4 regions of the Psychrobacter sp. CX16 genome follow, and region 2 is predicted to be linked to each of the others. Evidence: predicted binding sites of a transcription regulator. Region 2 holds the regulator's gene; each other region holds the start of a gene.
The links. The regulator PhoB, encoded in region 2, activates phosphate uptake and scavenging genes when phosphate is short. The targets are predictions, from matches to a motif close to TGTCATNAANCTGTCATAA.

Region 1: the regulator PhoB is predicted to act here: its motif matches at 1,813-1,831, upstream of AC2SLM_RS11585 (inorganic phosphate transporter).
Region 3: the regulator PhoB is predicted to act here: its motif matches at 1,383-1,401, upstream of AC2SLM_RS11110 (porin).
Region 4: the regulator PhoB is predicted to act here: its motif matches at 1,334-1,352, upstream of pstS (phosphate ABC transporter substrate-binding protein PstS).

What each region holds. Positions count from the first base shown of each region.
Region 1 covers NZ_JBXYJF010000037.1:4,503-7,719, reverse strand. Annotated here, with positions in the region: gene sthA (Si-specific NAD(P)(+) transhydrogenase) at 1-1,588, shown strand, start outside; gene AC2SLM_RS11585 (inorganic phosphate transporter) at 1,909-3,217, shown strand, end outside.
Region 2 covers NZ_JBXYJF010000016.1:32,648-35,864, reverse strand. Annotated here, with positions in the region: gene asd (archaetidylserine decarboxylase) at 1-254, opposite strand, end outside; gene dtd (D-aminoacyl-tRNA deacylase) at 496-936, shown strand; gene phoB (phosphate regulon transcriptional regulator PhoB) at 1,164-1,865, shown strand; gene phoR (phosphate regulon sensor histidine kinase PhoR) at 1,949-3,217, shown strand, end outside.
Region 3 covers NZ_JBXYJF010000033.1:31,749-34,965, reverse strand. Annotated here, with positions in the region: partial or broken gene AC2SLM_RS11115 (helix-turn-helix domain-containing protein) at 1-33, opposite strand, end outside; gene AC2SLM_RS11110 (porin) at 156-1,262, opposite strand; gene AC2SLM_RS11105 (hypothetical protein) at 1,450-2,055, shown strand; gene AC2SLM_RS11100 (Trp family transcriptional regulator) at 2,263-2,571, shown strand; gene AC2SLM_RS11095 (anthranilate synthase component I family protein) at 2,633-3,217, shown strand, end outside.
Region 4 covers NZ_JBXYJF010000025.1:21,548-24,764, forward strand. Annotated here, with positions in the region: gene pstS (phosphate ABC transporter substrate-binding protein PstS) at 43-1,212, opposite strand; gene AC2SLM_RS09720 (septal ring lytic transglycosylase RlpA family protein) at 1,678-2,040, shown strand; TPP riboswitch at 2,189-2,322, shown strand; gene thiC (phosphomethylpyrimidine synthase ThiC) at 2,613-3,217, shown strand, end outside.

The sequences.
Region 1 (3,217 bases), on a different contig from region 2:
AAAAGAGGATAGCGAAGTGTCTAATCAAGACAGTGGTAGCGCGCCAAGTACAACGCCAGAGGCGACGAAAGCAAAAGTCGGTAGTAAAGGTTCTTTAGGCGATAATCTATTTCATCCTAATCTTATTAGTCCGCTTGATAACGATCGTATTCGTATCAATTCAGGTTTTACACGCGATTCTGAACGCATCAAAAACGACAAGCATGACTTTGAATATGATGCGGTCGTGATTGGTGCCGGTCCTGCCGGTGAAGCCGCAGCGATGAAGCTTGCTAAATCTGGTAAAAAAGTGGTTGTGGTTGATCCGCGTACCCAAGTCGGTGGTAACTCGGCGCATGTGGGTACCATTCCAAGTAAAGCACTGCGTCAGTCGGTATTCAACTTAATTAACTATCGCCGTGACCCTTTATTTTCACAAGGTCTTGATTATTACCAAGTACCGCTGAATAAAGTATTGACCAAAGCCCGTAAAGTGGTGCGTAGTCAAGTTGAAACCCATACCCGTTTTTATGAGCGTAACCAAATCGAAGTGCGTCACGGTTGGGCAAGCTTCGTCGACAAACACACGCTTAATATTGAATTGGGCGATGGGATGGGCTACGAGACAATCACTTTTAATAAGGCGATTATCACCGTTGGTAGCCGCCCATATCACCCAGACTTATTAGACTTTGATCACCCACGGGTGTTTGATTCTGACAAAATCCTTCAGATGGATTATGTGGTCAAAAAAATCATCATTTATGGTGCTGGCGTGATTGGCTGTGAATATGCGTCAATCTTCACCGGTCTTGGCTACAAAGTTGATCTGATTAACAACCATGATGAGCTCTTAAGCTATCTGGACAAAGAGATTAGTGATGCTCTAGCGCACGACTTTAGACAGTTTGGTGTGTTGGTTCGTCATAATGAAGAAATCGAGAAGCTAGAGACTTTTGATGATTATGTGGTTCTACATTTAAAGAGCGGTAAACGCATCAAATCAGACGCTATTCTTTGGTCAAACGGCCGTTCAGGTAATACAGAAAGCTTGAACTTAGATGCCATTGGTCTAAAAGCCAATAACCGTGGTCAGTTAAAAGTTGATGATACTTATCGTACAGAAGTTGATAATATTTATGCTGCTGGTGATGTGATTGGTTGGCCATCGCTTGCATCTGCTGCTTATGACCAAGGCCGCTGTGCCGCTGCCTTTATGGTAGGCGATGAAGATGCTGAACCGGTATCTAGCGTACCAACTGGTATTTATACCATTCCTGAAATCTCTAGTATTGGCAAGACTGAGCAAGAGTTAACCGATGAGAAAGTACCTTATGAAGTTGGTCAGGCATTCTTTAAGCATCTAGCGCGTGCTCAAATTATCGGTGAGCGTACTGGGGTATTAAAAATATTATTCCACCGTGAGACGTTAGAAATTCTAGGTATCCATTGTTATGGTAACCATGCGTCAGAGATTATTCATATTGGACAAGCGGTTATGAAGTCTAATAACACGTTGGAATACTTTGTAAATACTACCTTTAACTACCCAACGATGGCAGAAGCTTACCGTGTAGCAGCTCTTAATGGATTAAACCGAGTGTTCTAAGGCTATTAAACCAAAAAAGTATCATTCAATAAGCAATTTATTGATATTTAATTAATAAGATTTCTTTAATAAGGACCGCAACTATGCGGTCCTTTTTTATTGTCGTAAACTATCATTCAAAAGATTTAATAAATCATACGCTCTCTCATCTGTATTACTGCCTCATAGCCTTAAAAACCCTCTCTCGAAACTATCAACATTTATTAAGAAGTTAAACTATAAAATGTCATTAAAACTTAATAAGACTTTGACATAGTGAAGCGTGTTAAATCGAGTCAGTAATTCAACACAAATAATAAAAACTAGAATTGGGGAATTATATGAAAGCCGATGCTAAGGACAATGAGATTGTAGAGGTAGGCTCACCTAAGGTTAATATCATATTCGCTTTATTATTGACGGTAACCACAGCCTACTTTATCTGGTGGGGATTAGAGTATACCAATAATTATCCTGTCATATTTATAACCGCCACTTTGTTTGGCGTATTTATGGCATTCAATATCGGTGGTAACGATGTTGCAAACTCTTTTGGTACATCGGTAGGTGCGGGTACATTAACCATACCCCAAGCACTAGGGGTGGCAGCCGTTTTTGAGGTCAGTGGCGCAGTCATTGCAGGTGGTGAGGTCACTGATACCATTCGTAAAGGGATTGTTGATCTCAATGGGTTGACCATTGAGCCTATGCAGTTTGTTTTTTTGATGATGTCAGCGTTATTGGCGGCCGCAATTTGGTTATTAATTGCGACTAGGAAAGGTTGGCCAGTGTCTACCACGCATGCCATTATTGGTGGCTTAGTGGGTGCTTCCATGGTACTCGGATTTACCTTAGCTGGGTTCAATGGGTCTGTTCAAACCGTAAAATGGGATAAAATTGGGCTTATTGCCGTGTCATGGGTGTTGTCACCTTTGCTAGGTGGGGCAGTGTCCTATGCTTTATTTTATCAGATCAAAAAATATATTCTAAGCTATAACGATTCTGCGGCAGAAGTTTTAAAGCGGTTGCATGAAAAAAAGCAGTTAGTGAAACAACAGGATAAAACCGCCTTTGAAAACTTAACTGAAATGCAAAAACTGGCGTACACCAGCTCTCTTGCGCGCGATGCGCAAGCCTATCAAGAGGAAAATATTAGTGAAGAAGATTTAGAGTCTGACTACTATAAAAAGATTTATCAAATTGAGCGTGAGCGCTATGAAGTAGACGCGTTCAAGGCATTACAAACATGGGTGCCATTAGTTGCGGCATTTGGGGGAGCAATTATTAGCTCAATGCTCTTATTTAAAGGACTTAAAAACCTACATTTAGGTCTCACTACTTTAAATAACTTTTTGATTATGGGTATGGTTGCTGCCATTATTTGGATGGCAGTATTCATCTATGCCAAGTCTCTTGAGAATAATAATAAAAATTTGCCTAAAGCGACGTTCATTTTGTTTAGCTGGATGCAGGTGTTTACAGCGGCTGGATTTGCCTTTAGTCATGGGTCAAACGATATTGCTAATGCTATCGGTCCTTTTGCTGCTATTATAGATGTCCTAAAAACGGGAGCAATGAATCAACAGGCGGCAGTGCCAACTTTGGCGATGATAACATTTGGTGTGGCTTTAATAGTAGGGCTTTGGTTCA
Region 2 (3,217 bases):
AGCTCTCGGGTAAAAAAGTCATTAAAGCTGCTAAAATCACTTAAGTTTTTGCGAGCGTATTCATCTAGTGTAATGCCGTAAGCTTTGGCGAAACCATGCACAAAGGCTCGTTTAACTACAGGGTTTTTACTGGCCGCCAATTTACCTGCTGTTTCGCTTAATTTTTGCTGGGGTACGATATGTTGTAACGTGGTAAACAGTCCGTCACGGGTTAATACTTTTTGAGTTTGCTTTTTTATGGAATCTTTAATCATGTTTTTCATAATAAATACCGATAATGATGAGGAAAGTAGTGTGTTTTATTGACTGATTTAAATAATAAAGTAGTCTTTAACGAAATACGAACCTAATTTTAAAAGTAAGCTAAACGTTAAATGTAAGATATAGTTGTTATAAGAAATTAGTGATAAGGCTAGTTTATCATAATGGCCAATAAGCACGTTTAGATAGAACATAAGTTTAGAAAAATGACCGCCGGTTTAGGAATAAATAAATATGAAAGCTTTGATTCAACGAGTAACACAAGCCAGCGTGACAGTAGACAGCCAAATAGTCGGCGAGATTGAGCACGGTATTTTGGCTTATATTGGTATTGGGCATGAGGATAATTTGCAAAGTGCGCAAAAGATGATAGATAAGATTCTCACGTACCGTATCTTTGATAATGAGGCAGGCAAGCTTGATAAGAATATTCAGCAAGTACAAGGCGGCTTACTGTTGGTATCCCAATTTACACTAATGGCAAAAACGGACAAAGGTCGTCGTCCAGACTTTGGCGGTGCGATGCCACCGGCTCAAGCAAATGAGCTGTTTGAGCAATTGATCGACTATGCAAAGGCGCAATACGATAACGTGGCCTCAGGGGAGTTCGGTGCCAATATGCTGGTCAAAGCCGATAATGATGGGCCTTTAAACTTTATTTTAGAAATTAATTAGATTATCAAAATAGGCTAAGTAGCTTAGATGAAATGAAGCTATGAGACTGCTAACAAGTACAAGCCCTTGCTTGTTAATAGGGACTGGTTACGCTTTAGACTATAATATTCACTATTTGTCATCTAGCTGTCATAATTGTACGTTGTAATATAACGGTCATATTTATAGGTAATGACGCATATATTAGTGCTGAAAAGCAGTACGTGAAATTATAGGACAGTAATCAGATGAATACGGAAACCATATTAGTTGTAGAAGATGAGCCTGCCATACGCGAGATGATCGTGACTACGCTTGAGATGGCTGGTTATGAATGCTTGCAAGCCGAAGATGTCAACGAGGCGCACAATCATGTGGTTGACCACAGACCGGCTATGATTTTGTTAGATTGGATGTTACCGGGTAATCAGTCTGGTATCGACTTATGCCGCCGTCTAAAAAAAGATGAGTTGTTGTCTGAAATTCCTATCATTATGCTCACTGCCAGAGGTGAAGAAGACAATAAGGTGCAAGGCCTTGATGCGGGTGCAGATGACTATATCACTAAGCCGTTTTCAACCCGTGAATTGGTCTCGCGTATTAAAGCAGTTTTACGCCGTAGTAGCGCTCTGTCAGGAGAGAAGCCGATTGAAGCTGAGGGCCTAAGTCTTGATCCAGTGAGCCAACGTCTTTCAGCCGACGGTATACCTGTGGAGATTGGTCCGACAGAATACCGTTTGTTGGCTTTTTTTATGAGTCACCCAGAACGTGCTTATACTCGCACACAGTTATTGGACCAAGTGTGGGGCGGTAATGTGTATGTGGAAGACCGTACCATTGACGTGCATATCCGCCGGCTGCGTAAAGTGTTAGAGCCGTATAATTATGCAGGTTTTATCCAAACTGTACGCGGCACCGGCTATCGCTTCTCGACGCAAATACATGGCTAATCATTTATTACCCAAATTGTTGATAACCTATCATGACCGTATTAAAGTAGTGTCTTATTAGAAAATATACATTTGAGAGTGTCATGACACCGTCGAAAGACCCCAAAAAGCAGATTAATGATATAGAAAATGACAGCAGTATTAATCTGGCTGAGCCACCTGTAATAGAAGATCAGTCATCTGAGGAGGGCGCTACGAACGCGCCCAGTTTAATGCCAAAAGAAAATAGAGCGGCCAACCAAAAAAGACGTGAAGACAGTGTCAAACACGGCACAACTTTATTTTGGTCAGATTTTAAATGGCTTATTACTTTAGTGGTTGGCGGCGCAGCATTAGGCGTTTATATGGGCTCGCTGCCGTGGGGTATCGTTGTCGGACTAGTGCTGTATTACGTTTGGCGACTGTATGCGGTACAGCAGTTTTACAATTGGATGAGTCGCTCGTTAACCTTGCCGCCCCCTGATTTCTCAGGTAGCTTGACCTTTATGGCCAATCAGCTATATGAGAGTAAAAAGCAAGAGCAAATGACGCATCAGAAAATGATGGGGCTGATTAAGAAGATACGCAGCTCATTATTGGCGCTACAAGATGCGGTTATTTTACTGGATGAAAATGATGGTCTTGAGTGGTGGAACCAAGCAGCAGAGACCTTATTAGATTTGCGCTCAGAAGATCAGGGTCGTAGTATTTTAGATTTAATCGATGTGCCGCAATTCCAAGAATATTACGTGACTGCAAGCTCGCCTAATGAGGGAGTGCGTCTACGCTCATGGCGTAATTATGAGCGGTTTTTGCAATGTGAGGTAACTCACTTTGGTACTGAAAAGCTGCTGATTATTTATGATGTCACCCGTCTACAGCATCTTGAACAGATGCGCAAAGACTTCGTGGGTAATGTGTCGCATGAGCTGCGCACACCTCTGACAGTACTCATGGGTTATATCGAGACCTTCTCAGATCAGCCCGATTTAGACCCTAAATGGCGCCGTGGTTTTAATTTAATGATGCAGCAAACAGGACGGATGAATCATATTATTAATGATCTGCTTCTGCTGTCTCGTCTTGAGAATGAAGAGCGTATTAAAGAAGAACGTATTGATATGCCAAGATTATTGACCAGTATTTTTGATGATGCTCAGGCATATAACAAAGAGTATGGTCATGTTATTGATTTGCATATTGATTCGCAGCGAGATGTCTATGGCTCTGAGATATATCTAAACAGTGCCTTATTAAATCTGGTTACCAATGCTATTAAATACACACCTAAAGGTGGTGAGGTTAGTATTTCATGGCAAGATGTAAAAGGCGGCTGTTTATTCTCAGTATATGACAATGGTATTGGTATAGCT
Region 3 (3,217 bases), on a different contig from region 2:
TCGTTTAACCCTTGATCTTTCTGCTTTGTCCATTTATAAGCTTCCTTTTCGTAAACTTATTTTAGGACGGGACATTGACAACAAAAAAGGCACTTAGAACTCTAAGTGCTTTTTTTATATTGCTTATTTTATATTACTTATACTGTGTGCTGCTTTTAGAAAAAGTACTGCAAGCCAGCGCCAATGGCTAGCACCTCTGTATCACCGTTGGCAGTTATAAACCGCTCATTACCATTGGCATCTTGAGTGATATCTACCACGCCTGTCACATCATCAGCGCTGTTGTAACCGGCATAAGCGTGAGCAACGATATTTTTGCGGATATTGTAAGTACCACCGACTACAACCTGCTCAGAGTCGGCATTATCCACACCATCTAAGTTTGAGCTGTTGTTGTATTGTACATAGACGGTCGCCGGTCGCGAGAAGCGATTGACATCCATATTAGCGCTTAGCACATAGCCCTTCTCTTTTTTCGAGTGGTTATCATAATCTGCTTGCTGATATAAAGCGCCCAAAGTCACTGGCAACTTTGTCATCTTACTCAAGTCATAAGTAACCGTGCCGCGTACCAAGTCGCCTGCAAGCTCAATATCTTTATCATAACCGATACTGGCCTTTAATCCTTTACCTTGATCAAAGGTAATCGCACCCCCGTAACCCTCATTACCGCCTTCGTCATCGAAGGTCTCATTGGCTACATACATAGCCACAAATTTAAGCGGTAGATTGTCATACTCAGGCGACATCCACGTCACTGAGTTTGACACACGAGGCGGTGCATCTATCATATTCAGCGCTTCAACCCGGCGACTATCACTCGGTAATGCAGTAGTACCTAGATTATCCCAATAACCTTGGGTTACACTTACATTATTAATCTGATCCACTGGCGAGAAATAACGGCCCACCAAGACATCACCATAGTTTTTATTACTTAAACCCAGATAGGTGGTGCGATGCTCTAGTGTATCACTGTCACCATCCACATCGACTTGATACTCAAGCTTATACACCACATCGGTTGTCGCAGTCATTGGTTCAGAGCCCTCTAAGCCAATAACCGATTTATGTGAGCTGATTTCAAAGTTATCTTGGTCGACATCACCGCGTACATTACCTAATTGACGGTCATTATTACTGTCAAATTCATTGTCGCTATAATCCGCAATCATAAAAATTCGGCCATATAAATTGGGCTCAGCATGGGTAAGTGAAGCGCATAAACATGTAAGAGCGGAAACGAGAACCTGCTTTTTCATAAGACAACTCATTAATATAAATATAAAAGGCAACAAAAATTCATCATAACATGTAAATATAGAAGCTTTATAACCAAAGCGCCTTTAATAAATCACAAAAAAGTCTGCTATTGAGTATAATTATGCCATTTTATTGTCTAGTCGTTCGCAGACTGTATCTGTTTAAATCTGTTGTTGAGAATCATCCATGAACTATCCTAATGCTTTGCACTATCTCAGTTATGCTCCGCTATTATTGGCAATGACAGGCTGCGCCACCACGCCAAACACCCCATCTGAAGGCGCTATTAACACGCCCGCCTCTACCTCATCCACCACAATAAAAGCCGCACCGAGTAAGCCGAAAGCGTTTAGTGCTACAGAAATTAAAGACATCAGTGCTGCATTTCAGGCTGGCAGCTGCGATTTAACCAAGCTTACCGCACAAGGCCAGAAATATGGGTTAGACAATACGTGGGTCAATCTATATGAGCGCACTCCTAAGCCGTTATCGTCATTGGACCAAACAAACCGCTGCTTTTTGGCACAAAGTAATGAGTTATTCGCCTATGGAGATGACTTCTATGGCGAATCTTCTGATAGCTTAAACAAAAGCTGGTTTAAAAACGCAGCTAGCATCCCTGACGATGCTCATATCGTCAGCATGCGCTATGTGACGCCGAAAGTCTTGGTACCCAATTGTGACTCTGATTTAGGGCGTCCGGTTATCATCGATTATGAAAAAGATGAGCAAGGTCGTATCAGCCGCACTATCTTAATCAATGAAGACTTCGATCCAAGCTGCGTAAAATAAGTAGATAGGCTGCATGCTCTGTATAGACGGATTAATAACATTGAGGCAGCCAATACGGTTGCCTTTTTTATGGCACCTATATGCCATCTATATATCAGCTATTTATGATATTTAAGGTTTACATTATCGTACTACTGTACTAGAATACTGAAACATATCGACGAGAGATACCTATCGTCCATTAAATTTAACAGACAGTGATTTATTATGACAACCCATAATTTAGCGTATCAAAGCCTACTGACCCATTTATCTCAGCTTACACAAGATGAGGAGATTGATGCTGTATTGTCTGCGCTACTGACGGACAAAGAGCAACAAGACATTGCTAATCGTATTCGTATCTTTGATTTATTAGAGCAAGGCATCACCCAGCGCGCTATCTCACAGCAATTAGGGGTTGGTATTGCTACCGTTTCAAGAGGCGCTAAAGCCTTACAGCAGCAAGATAATAATGCCATTTATAAGTTATTGGCCACGCACCGTCAGAGCAAACCCGATGCAAAAGGCACCTAATAACAATTAATAGGTTAACCCTTAAATTTAAATACTTTAGCCACTATTTTGGACATTCTTTATGAGTACAGCGACTTCTAATCAGCCTCATCCTAATCCTATTAATATTCCAAGTAAACCCATACGCATCAAGCTTACCCAAGATATTGACTTCTTTGAGCTGTTTAAGCGTATTGAAGCCGAGTTTGATACCTGTTATTTGCTTGAGTCATTGGGCGCAGAAGGTCATATGGCACGTCATCATGCGATTGGCTTCTCGCCAATAATGACGGTAGCCGCTCCTGATCGTAACACCCTACGTATTACTGATAATAAAAACGGTGAGGTAACTGACTATACAACCGATAATCCGTATCAACTACTACGCACCATTACCCCTCAGCATGTTATTGCCCGTGAGCAGACTGGCGGACTCGTTGGTTATCTTGGTTATGACAGCGTTAACTTTTTAGAGCCAAGCTTGAATGCCAAAGCCAGTGAGCATTTTGAAGCTTTTAAGTTTGGTGTCTATTTAGATGGGCTGACGCTCGATAAGATGACCGGTGAAATCTTCTATTTCTATTATCCAACTGAGCAACAAGACAACCGTGTTGAGAAGGTTCAGGCGCTATTACAACAAGAGGTGCCAGCCTACACTGACCCGGAT
Region 4 (3,217 bases), on a different contig from region 2:
CAATTGTTTTAACGTTCATTAACAGTGACAAGTTAATGACTGTTATTTAGGGGTATATACTGGCTGACCGTCAGCACCAACTACTTGCTTCCACTCTTCTTTGAATAGAGCAACGGCTTCGTCTGGGAATGGAACATAATCAAGGTCTAATGCCGCTTGATCACCTTCGTTATATGCCCAGTTAAAGAAGTTCAATACACCAGCAACTTTTTCAGGGTTCTTAGGCTGTTTGTGTACTAAGATGAAGGTTGCTGCAGCGATAGGCCATGCATCGGCAGTATCTGAGTTTGCGATAACTTTGTAGAAGCCTTCCGCTTTTGACCAATCAACGTTACCAGAGGCGGCGAATGATTCAGCAGATGGCTCAACTTTGTTACCCGCAGCGTTAATCATAGCGGTATGAGACATGTTGTTCTGCTTAGCGTAAGCATACTCAACATAACCGATTGAGTTAGGTGCTTGAGTTACCATACCAGCAACGCCTTCGTTACCTTTACCACCAACGCCAGTACCGGTTTGGTCAGTTGGCCATTCAACGCTTTTATCAACGCCGATGTTAGCCCAGTCGCTTGATACTTCATTTAGATAATAAGTGAAGTTAAACGTAGTACCAGAACCGTCAGAACGGTGAACCGTAGTGATATTGGCATCAGGAAGCTCAACGCCTTCGTTTAATGCAGTGATTGCTGGATCGTTCCACTTAGTGATTTTACCTAGGTAGATATCAGCCAATACTTCGCCGCTTAATACCAATTCACCAGGCTCAATACCTTCGATATTAACGATAGGTACAACGCCGCCGATAACGGTTGGGAACTGGATAAGACCGGCTTCTGCTAGCTCTTCTGGCTTAAGCGGCTTATCTGATGCACCGAAATCAACTGTGTTTGCTTTAATCTGCTTAACGCCACCTGAAGAACCGATAGAGTTATAGTTGACTTGACCTTTGGTAGCGTTTTGGAAGTCAGCAGACCATTTTTGATAGATAGGTGCTGGGAAAGATGCACCGGCACCACTGATGTTCATTTCAACGCCTTCAATGTCTGTGTAGCTATCAGCACTACCAGCAGTTGAATTGGTTGATTCAGAAGCGGTTGTGCCTTCAGTAGTGGTGGCTGTCTCACCATTTGTAGCGGTGTCGTCCGTTTTCTTGTCACAAGCGGCTAAACTTAAAACACTTGCTACTGCTACGGCTAATAGTGAATAACGCATATTCTCTCCTAAAGAGTCATTGATAAATATTTTTATATAGGTAGGTAAAAATAGAGTTGCCACATAATGATGAATCCTTTTATCAGCTCCTCTATCGGATTGAGCACATTTTGCCCTCTAAGTATGACAGTTTGATGAAATAATTATTTATTGTAAAAAATAGTAACTTTTAGAAAGCAATCTTTTTAAAAACTTACATTGCGTATGCTTTAACACGACTCCCACAGAGCTATCTATCTCACCATTAAGTATTCTTTACATTGACTTTACCTATTAGCAAGGTAAACTAAACCGTAGTCCTGTACACTACGCATTCAATGTTTTGGTGCAGACAATTTAATTTTGCTACCCGTCAGGGCTCTTAATAGAGTAATACTTAGGACTAACAGCCTAAGATTAACGGTAACGCCAAGATTCTATTGTAACAATGTGTCCCAACCATTAATGAAAAAACAGGTACAACCTATGAAAAAACTTTTTATGCCATTTGCTCTGCTGTTAACTATGTTATTAACAGTACCTGCCAACGCTGGCCTCGCCTCGTGGTATGGTCCAGGGTTCCATGGTAAAAGAACGGCATCAGGCGCCATTTATAATATGTACGCCATGACAGCCGCTCATAAATCACTGCCTTTCGGTTCTAAAGTAAAAGTAACCAATCTTAAGAACAACAAATCGGTTGTGGTTAAAATTACTGACCGTGGTCCATTCACCCCAGGTCGTATTATTGATTTATCTAAAAAAGCAAACCAGTCGCTAAACTGCAACTTATGTAAAGTGGACGTCGAAGTACTGAGTAGAGGCGACGGCAAGTACCGTAAACAGTAAGCCTTACTGACATTATTATGTGCAAAAAGCCAATGGATTAATCCATTGGCTTTTTTTGTGTTATAAAGGAAATGGCATATAAGATTTAAATGCAATTGAAGACTGTTATTGGACTCAAAGTTTGATAAGATATCTGTATTATCAAAATCATTAAGACTCGGGGTGCAGGCCATCTGTTCGCTAATAGTTTAGTTGCTATTATTGGACAAAGCGTTTGCTGAGACATCACCCGTTGAACCTGATGCGGTTAATACCGCCGTAGGAAAGTCATTGCAACTCCCCTATCCTTTATAAAGACCTGTTCATTATCATGACTCTTTAGAGCCAGACTCACGCTTATGTTAATCCTTTAAAATTAGCATGCTTATTTATCAATATATAAGCGCATAATATTTAAAGAGACATCTCAAGCTACCGTCTGCTGATACAGGGTTTATTTATAAACAAATAGGGTACTGTCAAAACGACAAAATCTGCACTTACCGAGTCTTTATTTTTACCTCCGGTTTTTTAGCCTTTTATTCTAGAAGCCAACATGGCAATTGCCATTAGCAAAAAATAAGGAAATTCCCATGAGTAATGCAGAAAATAGCATCAAAACCCCCGCTCACCGCAACGCCAAAGACGAGCGCTTTGACGAAGAAGCCCGCGACTTAACGCGTAGCCTGCCCGCCTCACGCAAAGTATATATCGAAGGCTCACGTCCTGATATCCAAGTGCCGATGCGTGAAATTACTCTAACCGATACCCCAACTGGCGGTTTTGGTCTCGAAAATGGCGAAAAGAACCCGCCTTTTTATGTCTATGACACCTCGGGCGTGTATACCGACCCCAATGTTAATATCGATTTGACTAAAGGCTTGCCAAAACTGCGTGAAAAGTGGATTGAAGAACGTGGTGATACTGAAATTCTAGACGGCCTATCAAGCAACTACGGTAATGAGCGTGCGCGTGACATCAAAACTGCTAATATTCGCTTTGCTCATATCGACAAGCCACGTCGTGCCAAAGCAGGTAACAACGTTACCCAAATGCATTATGCACGCCAAGGTATTATTACTCCTGAAATGGAATACATCGCCATTCGCGAAACTCAAAAGCAGCATGAACGGACCGATATGCGTCAACATGCTGGCGAAAGCTTCGGTGCCAATACCCCAAAAATTATCACCCCTGA